DNA from 2 places in the Allobosea sp. ANAM02 genome. Region 1 is predicted to be linked to the other one. Evidence: predicted binding sites of a transcription regulator. Region 1 holds the regulator's gene; the other holds the start of a gene.

What was found. Region 1 encodes LexA, which represses DNA repair genes until DNA is damaged. Its sites were predicted from a motif close to TGTTCNNNNTGTGTTCNG; they were not measured.
Region 2: a site for LexA is predicted at 3,375-3,392, ahead of OCUBac02_RS02565 (putative DNA modification/repair radical SAM protein). Genes of this name have one in related genera too.

The regions. Positions count from the first base shown of each region.
Region 1 covers NZ_AP022848.1:2,779,534-2,786,558, reverse strand. The annotation lists gene OCUBac02_RS13435 (molybdopterin molybdotransferase MoeA) at 1-1,205, shown strand, start outside; gene lexA (transcriptional repressor LexA) at 1,286-1,999, shown strand; gene OCUBac02_RS13425 (ComEC/Rec2 family competence protein) at 1,993-4,272, opposite strand; gene gltX (glutamate--tRNA ligase) at 4,425-5,846, shown strand; gene gltA (citrate synthase) at 6,465-7,025, shown strand, end outside.
Region 2 covers NZ_AP022848.1:529,443-536,467, reverse strand. The annotation lists gene OCUBac02_RS02580 (histidine kinase dimerization/phosphoacceptor domain -containing protein) at 1-122, shown strand, start outside; gene OCUBac02_RS02575 (HWE histidine kinase domain-containing protein) at 144-2,678, opposite strand; gene OCUBac02_RS02570 (biliverdin-producing heme oxygenase) at 2,675-3,223, opposite strand; gene OCUBac02_RS02565 (putative DNA modification/repair radical SAM protein) at 3,405-4,637, shown strand; gene OCUBac02_RS02560 (UdgX family uracil-DNA binding protein) at 4,634-6,136, shown strand.

The DNA of each region.
Region 1 (7,025 bases):
TCACCCCGGTTCCCGTCGCGCGCAAGGCGCTGCTCGACAGCATTCCGGGACCGGCCGAGGCGGAAGCCCTGCCGCTGGCGCAATGCGCCTGGCGGGTGCTGGCCGGCGAGGTCAAGGCGCTCAGGACCCAGCCGCCCTTCGCCAATTCCGCCATGGACGGCTATGCCGTGCGCGGCGACGAGATGGCGGAAGGCGTGTCGCTCTCGGTGATCGGCGAATCCGCTGCCGGCCGGGCCTATGAGGGCGCCGTCGGACCGGGAGAAGCCGTGCGCATCTTCACGGGCGCGCCGATGCCTGAGGGCGCCGACACCATCCTGATGCAGGAAGATGCCGACGGCGTCGGAAGCCCGGTCATCCGCGTCCGTGTGCCGCCTGCCAAGGGCAAGTTCCTGCGCGCCGCGGGGCTGGATTTCCACGAAGGCGACGTCCTGCTCTCCGCCGGCCGCGTGCTCGACAGCGCGGCGCTCGGCCTTGCCGCCGCGATGGGGCATCCGACCCTGCCCGTCCGGCGCAAGCCGCGTGTCGCGATCCTCGCCACCGGCGACGAACTGGTGTCGCCCGGCGAGCCGGTCGGCCGCGACCAGATTGTCGCCTCGAACTCGTTCTCGCTGGCCGCGCTTGTCGAGAAGGCCGGCGGCACCGTGCTCGATCTCGGCATCGCCCGCGACGACCATGCTGATCTGGCCAGCAAGATCGCAAGGGCGAGCGAGGCCGATGCCGATGTGCTGATCACGCTGGGCGGTGCCTCCGTCGGCGCGCATGATCTCGTGCAGGAGGCGCTGACGCGCGCCGGCATGGCGCTCGGCTTCTGGAAGATCGCTATGCGGCCGGGCAAGCCGATGATGACCGGGCGGCTCGGCCGGATGGTCGTGGTCGGCCTGCCGGGCAACCCGGTCTCCTCGATCGTCTGCGGCCATCTCTTCGTCCTGCCCCTGATCGAGGCGCTGCTCGGCATCGCCGATGCCGATCGCGACCGCAGCATCCCCGCCATCCTCGGCCGCGACATGCCCGGCAATGACGAGCGGGAAGATTACCTTCGCTCGGAGCTCGCGCTGACGCCGGAAGGCTGGCTCGCGACGCCCTTCGACCGGCAGGATTCCTCGACGCTCGGCACGCTGGCGCGGGCGCAGGCCCTGACGATCCGCCCGGCCCATGCCGCCCCGGCCAGGAAGGGCGATGCCTGCCGGATTCTGCCCTTGCGGTAGCAACTTGCGGAACACAAGCAGAACGCGTATGGTGTTCGTGCTTTGTTTCGAATCTGCGCTTTGAGGGGCTGGCGGCGACCATGCTGACACGCAAGCAACACGAACTCCTGCGCTTCATCCAGGAACGCTTGCGCGAAAGTGGCGTACCCCCCTCCTTCGACGAGATGAAGGACGCGCTCGACCTGCGCTCGAAATCCGGCATCCACCGCTTGATCATGGCGCTGGAGGAGCGCGGCTTCATCCGCCGTCTGCCGAACCGGGCGCGCGCGCTCGAGGTCATCAAGATGCCGGACGGGCTCGGCGCCCCGCAGCCGCGCCCGCGCTTCAACCCGGCCGTCGTTCAGGGCGGCCTGGGCGCGCAGCCGAGCGTCGCCAAGCCCCGGCCCGCGGCGGTCGAGGACGACAGCCGGCATGCCATCGCCATCCCCGTCATGGGCCGGATCGCGGCGGGCACGCCGATCTCGGCGATCCAGAGCCGCAGCCACACGGTCTCGCTGCCGCCGGACATGCTCGGCTCCGGCGAGCATTACGCGCTGGAAGTGCGGGGCGATTCGATGGTTGAGGCCGGCATCCTCGACGGCGACACGGTCGTCATCCGCCGGCAGGACACCGCCAATACCGGCGATATCGTCGTGGCCCTGATCGACGACGAAGAGGCGACGCTGAAGCGCCTGCGCAAGCGCGGCTCCTCCATTGCGCTTGAGGCGGCGAACCCCGCCTATGAGACCCGCGTGCTTGGGCCCGACCGGGTCAAGATCCAGGGCCGCCTCGTCAACCTGATGCGGCGTTACTGAAGGCGTTCCGTGTCGGGGGCGGGGTCGCTGTCGGCCGACGATGCCGAGCGTGCGGCGGTGGGTTGGTTGGCCGACGCCGCCGGACGAGCTTCGCGCCGGCGGCTCCATGGGCGCTCGGCATCGCTCGGCTCCGAGGTTCGGCTGCTCCACCCCGATGCCTTGCGATAGAGCGAGGTTGCGCCGTCGCGCGTAAGCGCCATCCGCTCGATCAGCCTGGCCTTGCAGGTCCCGCTCCAGGGGATCGCGGTGACGACGAGATCGGCCCGTAGGCAGTCCTCGATGATGGCGAGGCGCTCGCGCGTATAGGAAATCGTGCGCTTGTCGGCCGTCTGCGCGACGCAAGCCAGACGATCGCAGGCGATGCCGGCGCGCAATGTCGGATCGTCGGGTGAGCGGCTGTCGCCATCGGCCGCGAGCCATTGCTGCAGAACGAAGCGGCTGGGCTTTCCGGCGATGGCGAGGCGCCCGTCGGCGCCGCGCACGGCCAGACCCGAGCCGTCGCGCTCGATCAGGATTTCCGGCCGTTCCGGCTTGCCGGCGATGGCGACGCCGAAGACCAGCGGCACAGCCGCCAGCCATCGCCAGGCCGTCGTCCAGAGCGCAAGCCACAGTAACGCCATCGCGAAGCACGCCAGCACCGCGGGGCCGAAGGCCGCGACCGTCACGGTGGAGTGATCGATGGACGCGACCCAATGCGCGACCTTGAGCACCACGTCGGAAGCCAACCCCATCAGGGCCCAGGCCGGCCAGTCCAGTCCGAACGGATAGGCGAGCACGCCGAATACCGCCGCCGGCATCACGAAAAGCGAGACGAAGGGCAGCGCCATGGCGTTGCCGAGCAGGCCGAAGGGATTGAAGGTCTGGAAATGATAGGCGCCGAAAGGCGCGGTCGCGGCGGTCGCCAGCATGGTGGTGACGAGGATGCCGAGCGCCGCCATCCAGATCGATCCGAGCGGCCACGGCAACGCGGGCGGCGGCTCGCTGCGATCTCTCCTTTCCCAGCGCTCGGCGAAGGCGATCAGCGCCGCGACCGCGCCGAAGGACATCTGGAAGCTCGGCCCCAGCAGCGCCTCCGGCTCGCGCAGCAGCACGATCATGGCGGCGAGCGCGAGATTGCGCATGCTCAGCGCCGCACGATCGACCAGAATCGCCCCGAGCATGACCAGCGTCATGATCAGCGAGCGCTCGGTCGCGACATCGCTGCCGGAAAAGATGCAATAGGCGGTTGCGCCGATCATGGCCGCGACCGCCGCGAGCTTCTTGACCGGCCAGTGCAGCGCCACCGTCTGCGACAAGGCCAGCAGCGCGCGGACCAGCCAGAAGATGGTCCCGGCCGCCAGCACCATGTGCAGGCCCGAGATCGAGACGATGTGGTAGATGCCGGCGGCGCGCAGGTCGTTGTTCGTGGCTTCCGTGATCAGGCCGCGCTTGCCGGTGACGAGCGCGGCGGCAACCGCCCCGCCCTGCCCGCCTCCGACCTCGGCGATGCGCCTGGTCAGCGCATTGCGGGCGCGGTCGATCGTCACGTCGATGGCGAGACGCATCGGCATCGGAAAGGGCGCCGGCGCCAATGCGATCTTGCCGGAGACGCTGCCGACGGCGCCGATCCCGCGGAAGAAGGCATCGCGTCCGAAATCGTAGCCGCCGGCCCGCGCTGGCCCGGGCGGTGGCAGCAGACGCGCGGTCGCGACGATATGGTCTCCCGGATTCACCGAGCCCTGCCGGATATTGACGCGGACGCGCTTCGGCCTGGAATCGGCGGGGACATTGGCGAGATCGGTGACGAGCACGACGAGCCGTGCGCCCTTGTCGCGGACTTCGACGCTCTCGACGAAGCCCGAGAGCTTGCCGATGCGCGGCCGCTCCAGCATCGGTGCCGCGATATCGGCCGTGCGCCAGACCCCGGCGGCGAAGCCCGCGAAGGCAGCGGCCGCCGCGAGGCAGGCCATGGACGCGACGGGGCGAAAGCGCAGAGCGAAGGCCGCCGCACTGCTCACAGCCAGACCCAGAAGCGGGGCCCATAATGCCGGCTCACGATCGGCGGCAAAGTAGAGCAGGATGCCGACGCCCATTGCGAAGGGCAGCCAGAGGAAGGGCCGGCGGCGCTCGACCTCCAGCGCAAATCCCTGCTGCAGACGGAGCCGAAGCTGTCGGAGCCAGGGACGCAGGCCCGCCGTCAGCGGCACCGAAGCACCGAGCCACGCCGGCTGTGCATCGGCGCGCGCGCCGCGCCGGCCTCGTTCCTGCCCCTGCCCCGGCGGCGCCGGCTGCATCGCCCGCCTCCCCTGCCGGCGCTGCGATTTGACCGCTTAGCGTTTCCGGCAAAGCCATGTTACAGGGCCCGCGCCGGTTGTCATGTCACGATCCGGCCCCCTTCCCTTGTCTTGCCCCGGACGGCCCTGCCGCCCGGCCGGAGTTCCCTCCCATGAGCAACGCCGTCGTCACGCGCTTTGCGCCCTCGCCCACCGGATTCCTGCATATCGGCGGAGCCCGGACCGCGCTGTTCAACTGGCTCTATGCCCGCCGGCACGGCGGCACGATGCTGCTGCGGATCGAGGATACCGACCGCGAACGTTCGACCGAGGCCGCCATTGCCGCGATTCTCGACGGGCTGGAATGGCTCGGCCTCGATTGGGACGGCCAGACCGTCTACCAGTTCCAGCGCGCCGCACGGCATCGCGAGGTCGCGGAGCAGATGCTCGCCGCCGGCACGGCCTATCACTGCTATGCGAGCCAGGCCGAGCTCGAGGAGATGCGCGAGAAGGCCCGCGCCGAGGGCAAGCCGCTGCGCTATGACGGGCGCTGGCGCGACCGCGATCCGTCGACGGCGCCGGAAGGCGTGAAGCCGGTCATCCGCCTCAAGGCGCCGCAGACCGGCGAGACCGTGGTCAATGACGAGGTCCAGGGCCGCGTCGTCTGGCAGAACGAGAATCTCGACGACCTCGTGCTGCTGCGCTCGGACGGCACGCCGACCTATATGCTCGCCGTCGTGGTCGACGACCACGACATGGGCGTGACCCATGTCATCCGCGGCGACGACCACCTGACCAATGCCGCCCGCCAGACTCAGATCTACAATGCGCTCGGCTGGGACGTGCCGAGCATGTCGCATATCCCCCTGATCCACGGGCCCGACGGCGCCAAGCTCTCGAAGCGCCATGGCGCGCTCGGCATCGATGCCTATCGCTCCATGGGCTATCTGCCGGCGGCCTTGCGCAACTATCTGGTGCGCCTGGGCTGGAGCCATGGCGACCAGGAGGTCTTCTCCACGCAGGAGATGATCGACGCCTTCAACCTGTCCTCGATCGGCCGTTCGCCCGCGCGCTTCGACTACGCCAAGCTGGAGAACCTGAACGGGCTCTATATGCGCCAGTCGAGCGACCAGGACCTGCTCGACGCGCTCAAGGTGATCCTGCCGGAGATCGGGCCGGCGCGCGGGCTCGGCGCCACGCTCTCGCCGGAGCTGGAGGCGAAGTTCCTCGCCGCGATGCCCGGCCTCAAGGAGCGCGCCAAGACGCTGATCGAGCTGCTCGACAGCGCATTCTATCTCTATGCCCAGCGCCCGCTGCAGCTCGACGACAAGGCGAGGGGCCTGCTCGACGAGGCCGCGCGCCAGCGCCTGCCGAAGATCGCGGAGACGCTCGCCGCCGTGAGCGACTGGTCGCCGGCGCCGCTCGAAGCGGCTGTTCGCGCCTATGTCGAGGAAAGCGGGCTGAAGCTCGGCCAGGCGGCGCAGCCGTTGCGTGCGGCGTTGACCGGGCGCGCGATGTCGCCGGGCCTGTTCGACGTCATGGCCGTTCTGGGTCGCGAGGAGACACTCGCGCGGCTCGCCGACCAGGCGGCGTGAGCCGGCGCGAACAGGGCCACGTTGTCATTCCGGGACTTCTCGCAGCGAAGAGTCCGGAATCTATGAATACGACGCTTATCGTCATGGTCGGGCTTGTCCCGACCATCCACGTCTTCCTTCATCGAATGCGGTGCTCAAGACGTGGATGCCCGCCACAAGGGCGAGCATGACGACTTCTGGAAAGCGTCGTGTTCATGGGTTCCGGGCTCGCGCCTGTGGCGCGCCCCGGAATGACAAGCCAGTGGTGCGAGGCCACCAGCTTCGCCGCGACGGCGGCTTCGATCTCCGAAAGCCCAAGAAAATCGCGGGGTCGGAAGCGCCTTCATCCGGCGTGAATCGACGCCTCGCGCAGATATGAGTGCAGCGCGGCTCCAACCGCCTTTTGGCTTGGTTGAATGCACTGCGCAAATGGTCTAGTGACGCGCAAGTGCATTGCAGCGCGCACGCGCGGCGGGCACGAATATTGCTTGTAAATCAGTCACATGGGCCACCTCTTCCCATCTCCTTCCGACATCGCGTCGTCACATCGCGGCCTTCGGATGCGAGATGCCCCGCGCAAAAGCGCGGAGAGGCGCAACCGGGGCTGAACAGCAGCGAGCCTTGAAAGGATCGGTATCGATGAGCGGAAACACCAGCCAGCTCCAGGTCGGCGACAAGACCGTCGACATGGCGATCAAGGAGGGGTCGGTCGGCCCCGCCGTCATCGACATTGCCAAGCTCTACGCCCAGACGGGCATGTTCACCTACGACCCCGGCTTCACCTCGACGGCGAGCTGCGAGTCGCAGATCACCTATATCGACGGCGACAAGGGCGTGCTGCTCTATCGCGGCTTCCCGATCGAGCAGCTCGCCGAGCACGGCGACTTCCTCGAAACCTGCTACCTGCTGCTCTACGGGGAGCTGCCGACCGCCGCCCAGAAGGCCGATTTCGACTATCGCATCACGCGCCACACCATGGTGCACGAGCAGATGGCCCGCTTCTTCCAGGGCTTCCGCCGCGACGCGCACCCGATGGCGGTGATGGTCGGCTCGATCGGCGCCATGTCGGCCTTCTACCATGACTCGACTGACATCTCGGATCCGCATCAGCGCATGATCGCCTCGATGCGGATGATCGCGAAGATCCCGACGCTGGCGGCGATGGCCTACAAGTACACGATCGGCCAGCCCTTCGTGTAT
Region 2 (7,025 bases), 2.3 Mb from region 1:
GCGCAATGGCGAAGAGCCTCGCCACCGAGTTGCGCTATCGGGAGACGGGCGGACGCGGCACGCACGCCGTCATGCAGCTATCCGCCGCCGGCCTGGCACCTCCGGCGTCCGAGGCAGCCTGAACCGCGACGGACGCTCATGGGCTACGCGATACCCGGAAGCCTGCGCAGCGCAGCCTCCAGCGAAGCGAGATTGTAGGGCTTGCGAAGCGTCGCAGCCTCGGCGACGCCGAGGATCGCGAGGTCGTCATAACCGGTCGCGAAAAGGAAGGGCACGCCGAGCTCGCGCAGGCGGTTGCCGATCGGCTCGGATGTCTCGGGGCCGAGATTGACGTCGAGGATCGCGAGATCCGGCGCCGTCCGGCCCAGGAACGACAGGGCCTCGGAGACATTCGCGCAGAGTTCGACCTGGCTCGCACCCAAGCTCGCCAGCATGTCCTCGCAATCCATCGCGATGATGAACTGGTCCTCGACAAGCAGCACGCGCCTGCCTTCCAGTGGCCGGCCGGGCTTGCCCTTGATCGGCACGGACGCCTCTTCGGGAGAGGCCGCATGCTCGGTCCAGCGGACGAACTTGGCGGGGATGCAGAGCGTGGCCGTGATGCCCTCGGGCTCGAAAGCCAGATCGCTTCGCCCACCGAGATCGAAGGGGATGCTGCGATCGATCAGGATGCTGCCGAAGCCCTGACGGGATGGCGGCCTGACTGGCGGGCCGCCGCGCTCCCGCCAGACGATCTCGCAATCGCCCCCGGCATTGGCCGACCATTCGACCGAGAGTTCCCCGGTCTTGACGGAGAGCGCGCCGTACTTGGCGGCATTGGTGATCAGCTCGTGGATCACCAGAGCGACCACCGAGAAGGCGCGCGCATCGAGCGAGACGGACGTCCCCCGAACCGCGATCGTGCCGCCACTCGTCCGATAGGGCGAGGCTTCCGCGTTGACGAGGTCCAGCAGCGATCCGCCGCCGCTCGCCCGCATCGCCTGGTCGTGAGCGATGGCGAGCGCCTCGATCCGCCCCTTGAGCGACGTGACATAGGCTTCGATCGTTGCACCTTCCGCAAGCGGGTGGGCGACGATCGACTTGATCAGGGCAAGGATGTTCTTGACCCGGTGATTGAGCTCCTGATTGAGCATCTTCTGGCGGATTTCGGCCTTGTTCCGTTCGTCGGCCAGGAGTTCGCTCTGACGCAGCACGACCTCGATCAGGGTCCGGCGCGCCGATTCCGCCAGTTCGCGCTCGACCGGGGTCCAGGTCTTGGAGTGGCCGGCAACGGTCTCCTTCCACACCGCAAAGCTCTGTCGCGGCGTGAGGCGGTCGCCGTGAGGGCCGGTCGTGTAGGTCTTGTTGGGGTCACCGCCCCATTCGATCGTGTGGACCAGCTCCTTGCGGAAGAAGAACAGGTAGTCGCGTGGAATCTGGGAAAGCGGAATAGCGAGCATGCCCGCGAACTGATCGGCATGGGCGCGTGCTTCCGGCAGGGCTTCGCCCAAGGCCGTCGTCGCCCAGATCCGCCCTTCGCAGACCGACGCCGCGAAAGCCGCCAGTTCCTCCGCGAACGCGGCCGGCGGCGCGCTGCCCTCGGCACGCCATTCGCCATTCACCCAGACGCCGACGCCGTCGCTTTCGACGAGATTGCGGAATTCGGCGAGATGCTGGCCGAGAAAGCTCGAGGCATCGGTGACATGTGCGGCGGACGACAGCAGATCGTTGAGGAAATCCCGGGCCTTCTCGGCGGCGAGCAGCATCTGCTTCTGCGTCAGAGCGCCAAGCTGGAGCGCGAAGAACTCGCCGAAGATTTCCGCCGCAATCCGGCGGTTCATGGACAGCGAGCGCGGGCTGTAGTGGTGGCAGGCGATCAGGCCCCAGAGCGCGCCGTCGACGATGATGGACACCGACATCGAGGCTGATACGCCCATGTTGCGCAGGTATTCGCAATGGATCGGCGAGACGCTGCGCAGATGGGCATAGGACAGGTCGAGCGGCTCGCCCGCTGCATCGAGCACCGGGGTGATCGGAAAGCGCTCGCCGCTCGAATCCGAAACCACGCGGATCGGATTAAGGAGATAGAGCTGCCGCGCCTGCTGTGGGATGTCGCTCGCCGGGAAATGCTGCCCCATGAAGCTTTCGAGGTCGGGGCGCTTGGCCTCGCTCATGACCTTGCCCGAGCCATCGGGCGCGAACTGATAGATCATCACCCGGTCGTATTGCAGAACCGCGCGGAGCAGGCGTGCCGCGTTCTTGATCAGCTGGCCCGGAGTCGTCACGTCCGAGAGCCGGCCGACCAGCGTCCGGGCGAATTCGAGCGGCGAACTTGGTCCGGCCGGGCCGCTCTCCTCGAACTCGATGATGGCGTTGCCCTTGAAGGCATGAATCGAGATGTCGAACGCGCGATCCAGCGCGGGAAGGCGATAGCGGGGCATCAGGCCAGCCCGGGAGGGCACGCCGGACCGCGCCAGCGCATTGCGCATCTCGTGCACGACCGGCCCCCCGAGGACGTCCTCGAGCCGGCGACCGACCAGCTCGAACTCCCCGAGCCCGAGGAAGGAGCTAACATTCGACGAATGGCGCCTGATCGTCACCGCCTCGGCATCGCACACGATCATACACCCATGCGGCTGGACGCTGCCGGGGATGTGGATCGGCTCGCGATCGCAATTCGTCAGATCAACGGTCGTCATGCAGATGAGAGCTCTTCCGAGATGAAGGCCTGGATGGCGTGCAGGAAGACAGCCCTGGCCGCCTGAGCCGCGGCATCCCAGGCAGGCCGGTCAAGCCCTTCGAGAACGACCAGCAGCGCACGCCAGCTCTCGAGAGACTCGGCTTGGGCCGAGAGGTAGCGCGCTGCGAATCCAGGCCCGAACCCCAGGACATCCACTCCCCTCACCAGCATGCGCGCCCCCAGGGCAGAACCTTCGAGAACATAGGCGGCGCCCAGGAACGCAGCGATGTCATTTGACAGATGGAAAGGGTCGACCAGGGGGTGAGGCAGGTCGAGATCGGTGAGATCCGCTTCCAACTCCGGCAGGAGTCGACGCGGCCGCCACGCAGAAACCTGCGCTGCAGCGGTCCTCAGCAAAGCGGTCTCGACCGGGGCGCGATGACGGAATGTCCCCAGCAGGAAGCGCGCATATGAGGTGCGGTCCGAGAACCCGCCGACGATGGCGTCCAGCTCGCGATGAAGCTCGCTCGTCTCATCGCGCAGAAAACCTCTGATCTCAATCATTCCGTCGGCATCCAGAATCGCCCGCGTCGGGATCGCTATAGCCCAATCTCACCGGAATCGGCGCTGCCTTCACGGCGAATTGTCCAGCCGCTTCGGTCCGTCCGGCCTTCTCGCCGAACGGACCGACTTGAAGTCCGCCCGGAATCTTACTAAGAACATATAGTGAACAAAAGGAATGGCGATGGCTCAACTCTCGGCCCTGGAGAAACTTGAAATTCTCAGCGACGCCGCGAAATACGATGCCTCCTGCGCATCGAGCAGCACTACGAAGCGTGATTCGCGTGACGGAAAGGGACTGGGCTCGACCACGGGCGCCGGCATCTGCCATTCCTATGCACCGGACGGCCGCTGCATCTCCCTGCTCAAGATCCTGCTGACGAATTTCTGCAGCTTCGACTGCGTCTTCTGCATCAACCGCTCGTCGAGCAATGTCCGCCGCGCCCGTTTCTCAGTCGAGGAAATCGTCGCGCTGACACTGAATTTCTACCGCCGCAATTATATCGAAGGCCTTTTCCTGTCCTCGGGCATCATCCGCTCGGCCGATTACACGATGGCTGAACTCGTGCGCGTTGCCGAAACGCTGCGCCGGCAGCACGGGTTCCGCGGCTATATCCACCTGAAACTGATCCCCGGCGCGAGCCGCGATCTGATCGAGCGCGCCGGTCTCTTCGCGGACCGGGTATCGATCAACGTTGAATTGCCGAGCGAGGCAGCGCTCGCGCGCTTCGCGCCGGAGAAGCGGGCGGGCGAGATCAAGAGCGCGATGGGTGGCCTCAAACTGAAGATCGAGGCCTCGCGCGAGGAACGGGAAAAGAGCGAGAAGGCCCCGGCCTTCTCGCCGGCCGGGCAGAGCACGCAGATGATCGTCGGCGCCGATGGCGCAAGCGATTCCGCGATCCTGAAGCGCAGCGCCTGGCTTTATGGCAGCTTCGGTCTGAAGCGCGTCTATTATTCGGCCTTCAGTCCGATCCCCGATGCCTCGCGCCAGTTGCCGCTCCAGCCGCCGCCGCTGATGCGCGAGCACCGGCTTTATCAGGCCGACTGGCTGACACGCTTCTACGGTTTCGAGACCGGGGAGATCCTCGGGACGAACGACATGCTCGATCTCGATATCGACCCCAAGCTCGCTTGGGCGCTGCGCGAGCGCGGGCGCTTTCCCGTCGACGTGAACCGGGCCGATCGCGAGACCCTGCTGCGGGTACCGGGTCTCGGTACGCGTAGTGTCGATCGCATTCTGGCCTCGCGGCGGTTCCGCCGGCTCAGGCTGGAAGATGTCGGTCGGCTGACACGATCGCTCGCGACGATCCGGCATTTCATCCTGGCGGAGGGCTGGCGCCCGGGCAGCGGCCTCGACGCCCAGAACCTGCGAGCCCGGCTGAAGCCGCAACCGCGACAATTGACGCTCTTCCCGTGATCGCGGCCCGGCTGAACGGGCCTGCCGATTTTGCCGGCTGGCGCCGCGAGGCCCGCCGGCTAGCGCTTGCCGGCGTCCAGCCCGAGGCCGTCGCCTGGCTGACGGGGGAGGACGATGCCGGATTGTTCGCAACGGAGAACCTTGCCCAGGTCGAGGGCGGAAGCATTGCGCTGACTGTGTCCCGTCGTTTCATCGAGCTTGCCGAAAACGTCGTCTGTCATCGGGATACCGGCCGTTTCGCCCTGCTGCATCGTTTGCTGCTGCGTTTGCAGGACGAGCCACGCCTGCTCGACAATGCTGCCGACGGCGACATCGCACGCGCCGAGGCGATGGCCCGCTCGGTGCGCCGCGACCTGCACAAGATGACCGCCTTCGTCCGCTTCCGGGCCGTGTCGGGTGCGGGCGATGACGGCCCTTTCATTGCCTGGTTCGAGCCGGAGCATTTCATCCTCGAACGGGCCGCGAGCTTTTTCACGGGGCGCTTTGCCGGGATGATCTGGTCGATCATGACACCGCAGGGATCGTTGCACTGGGACGGCACGGCCCTCCGGATCGGCCCCGCCGCCAGCAAAACCGATGCGCCCGACGGCGATGCCATGGAAGCCTATTGGCGCACCTATTACGCCGCCATCTTCAATCCGGCCCGCCTGAAGCCGAGTGCGATGAAGAGCGAGATGCCGGTGAAGTACTGGCGGAACCTGCCCGAGGCCGAATTGATTGCGCCTTTGATCGCAAGCGCCACCCGACGGGCGGAGGATATGGTGACGCGCGCCCCGACGCCTCCGCCCGAACGGCATGTCAGGCAGCTTCGGCATAGGCTGGAGGCACCGGCGGACGACGCCGCGATCACGTCCTGGCAGGATGCGGCCGCCGCGGCGCAGCGCTGCAGGCGCTGCGAGCTGCATTGCCATGCCACGCAGATGGTATTCGGAGAAGGCCCGCTGGACGCGCCGATCCTGTTCGTGGGCGAGCAGCCGGGCGACCAGGAGGATCTGGCCGGCCGACCATTCGTCGGTCCCGCAGGGCGGATTTTCGATCGGGCGATGAGAGAGGTTGGGCTCGATCGAACGCGAGCCTATGTCACCAATGCGGTGAAGCACTTCAAATTCAAGCTGCGCGGCAAGCGCCGCATCCACGAGAAGCCCAATATTGGGGAGATCGAGGCCTGTCGCTTCTGGCTTGATCTGGAACTGCAATTCGTGAAGCCTCGGGTCGTCATTGCCCTCGGTGCCAGCGCCCTGCGATCATTGACGGGGTATGCCGGTTCGCTGGCCAGCGCGCGGGAGCGCGGACTCGCGCTCGAAGACGGCACGCCACTGCTGGCGACGATCCACCCCTCGTTCCTGTTGCGCCTTCCCGACAAAGAGGCCCGATCGCGCGAATATGCCCGCTTCGTCGACGATCTCACCCAGGTTCGAGGCGCGGAGCCGCGCTATGGCATCGGACCGAAAAGCGGAACCCACTGCCCGCAAAACTCCGATGCGAGAACAAAGAGATAGATAATCGCTACCGCATCCCGACCGGCGCGCGATGATTTGAGATCTGCGTCTTGCCTCGACGAGACATCCGATCTTAGCAGACCCCGGAACGGCTTGAGCGCCGAGAACCCAAAAAGCAAAAAGCGCCGGAGGACCCGACGCCTGCATGCCTCTCGACTCCTGAGATTGTCTGAAACGGGCAAGACGGAGTCCAAACCTCATCCAACCTTGGCAATCGGCCCACATCGTCTCCGCCGCCCCATGTAACTGCACGGAACAATAAAAAAAGCCTTACATATCAGATTCTTATCTTGATCAACTCTTCGCCGGGACTACGCTTGGAAAAGCTCCGGATCTCCGGTCATCTGTTTCCCGTCCATGCTTCACCTGCTTGGGGAGGTAAAAGGACCCGGCCGCGTTCGTCGCTCCTCCACAAGCAATTGACCGAGAAGAGGAAGTCGCTGCGACGGGAGAACCCAGATGCCGAACCGAATCGGCAGCGACTGGTCGAGACCGAGCCGGACCCTGAGATCGGCAAGGCTCGCCGGCGTCGCGAGATCGCCGAGCATCAATTGGACGGGGTCGCCCGGGATCAACCGATCAGCACGAACACCGACACCGCAACGCTCAGCAATGTCGGAACCGCCAAACCTAGCCCACGGCCCCGGGCCGCGGCTTCCTCCTCTGGAGGCTCTCAGACGCGGGCCCAGGAGCCTCGTCATCAAATGCCGCGCAAGGGCCCGCATCTGAGCCCCTTCAGCGCATTTTCCAGCATCCCTTTTCGTGGGCGAGCCTCGGCGTCGACGTGCGGGGCCGCTCGCATACGCTCAAGGTCTGCTACCGGACCTCGCAACAGATCCGTCGCGCCGCCGACAAGCTGTTGCCGACGGTGCTGCGCGACACCGACGGG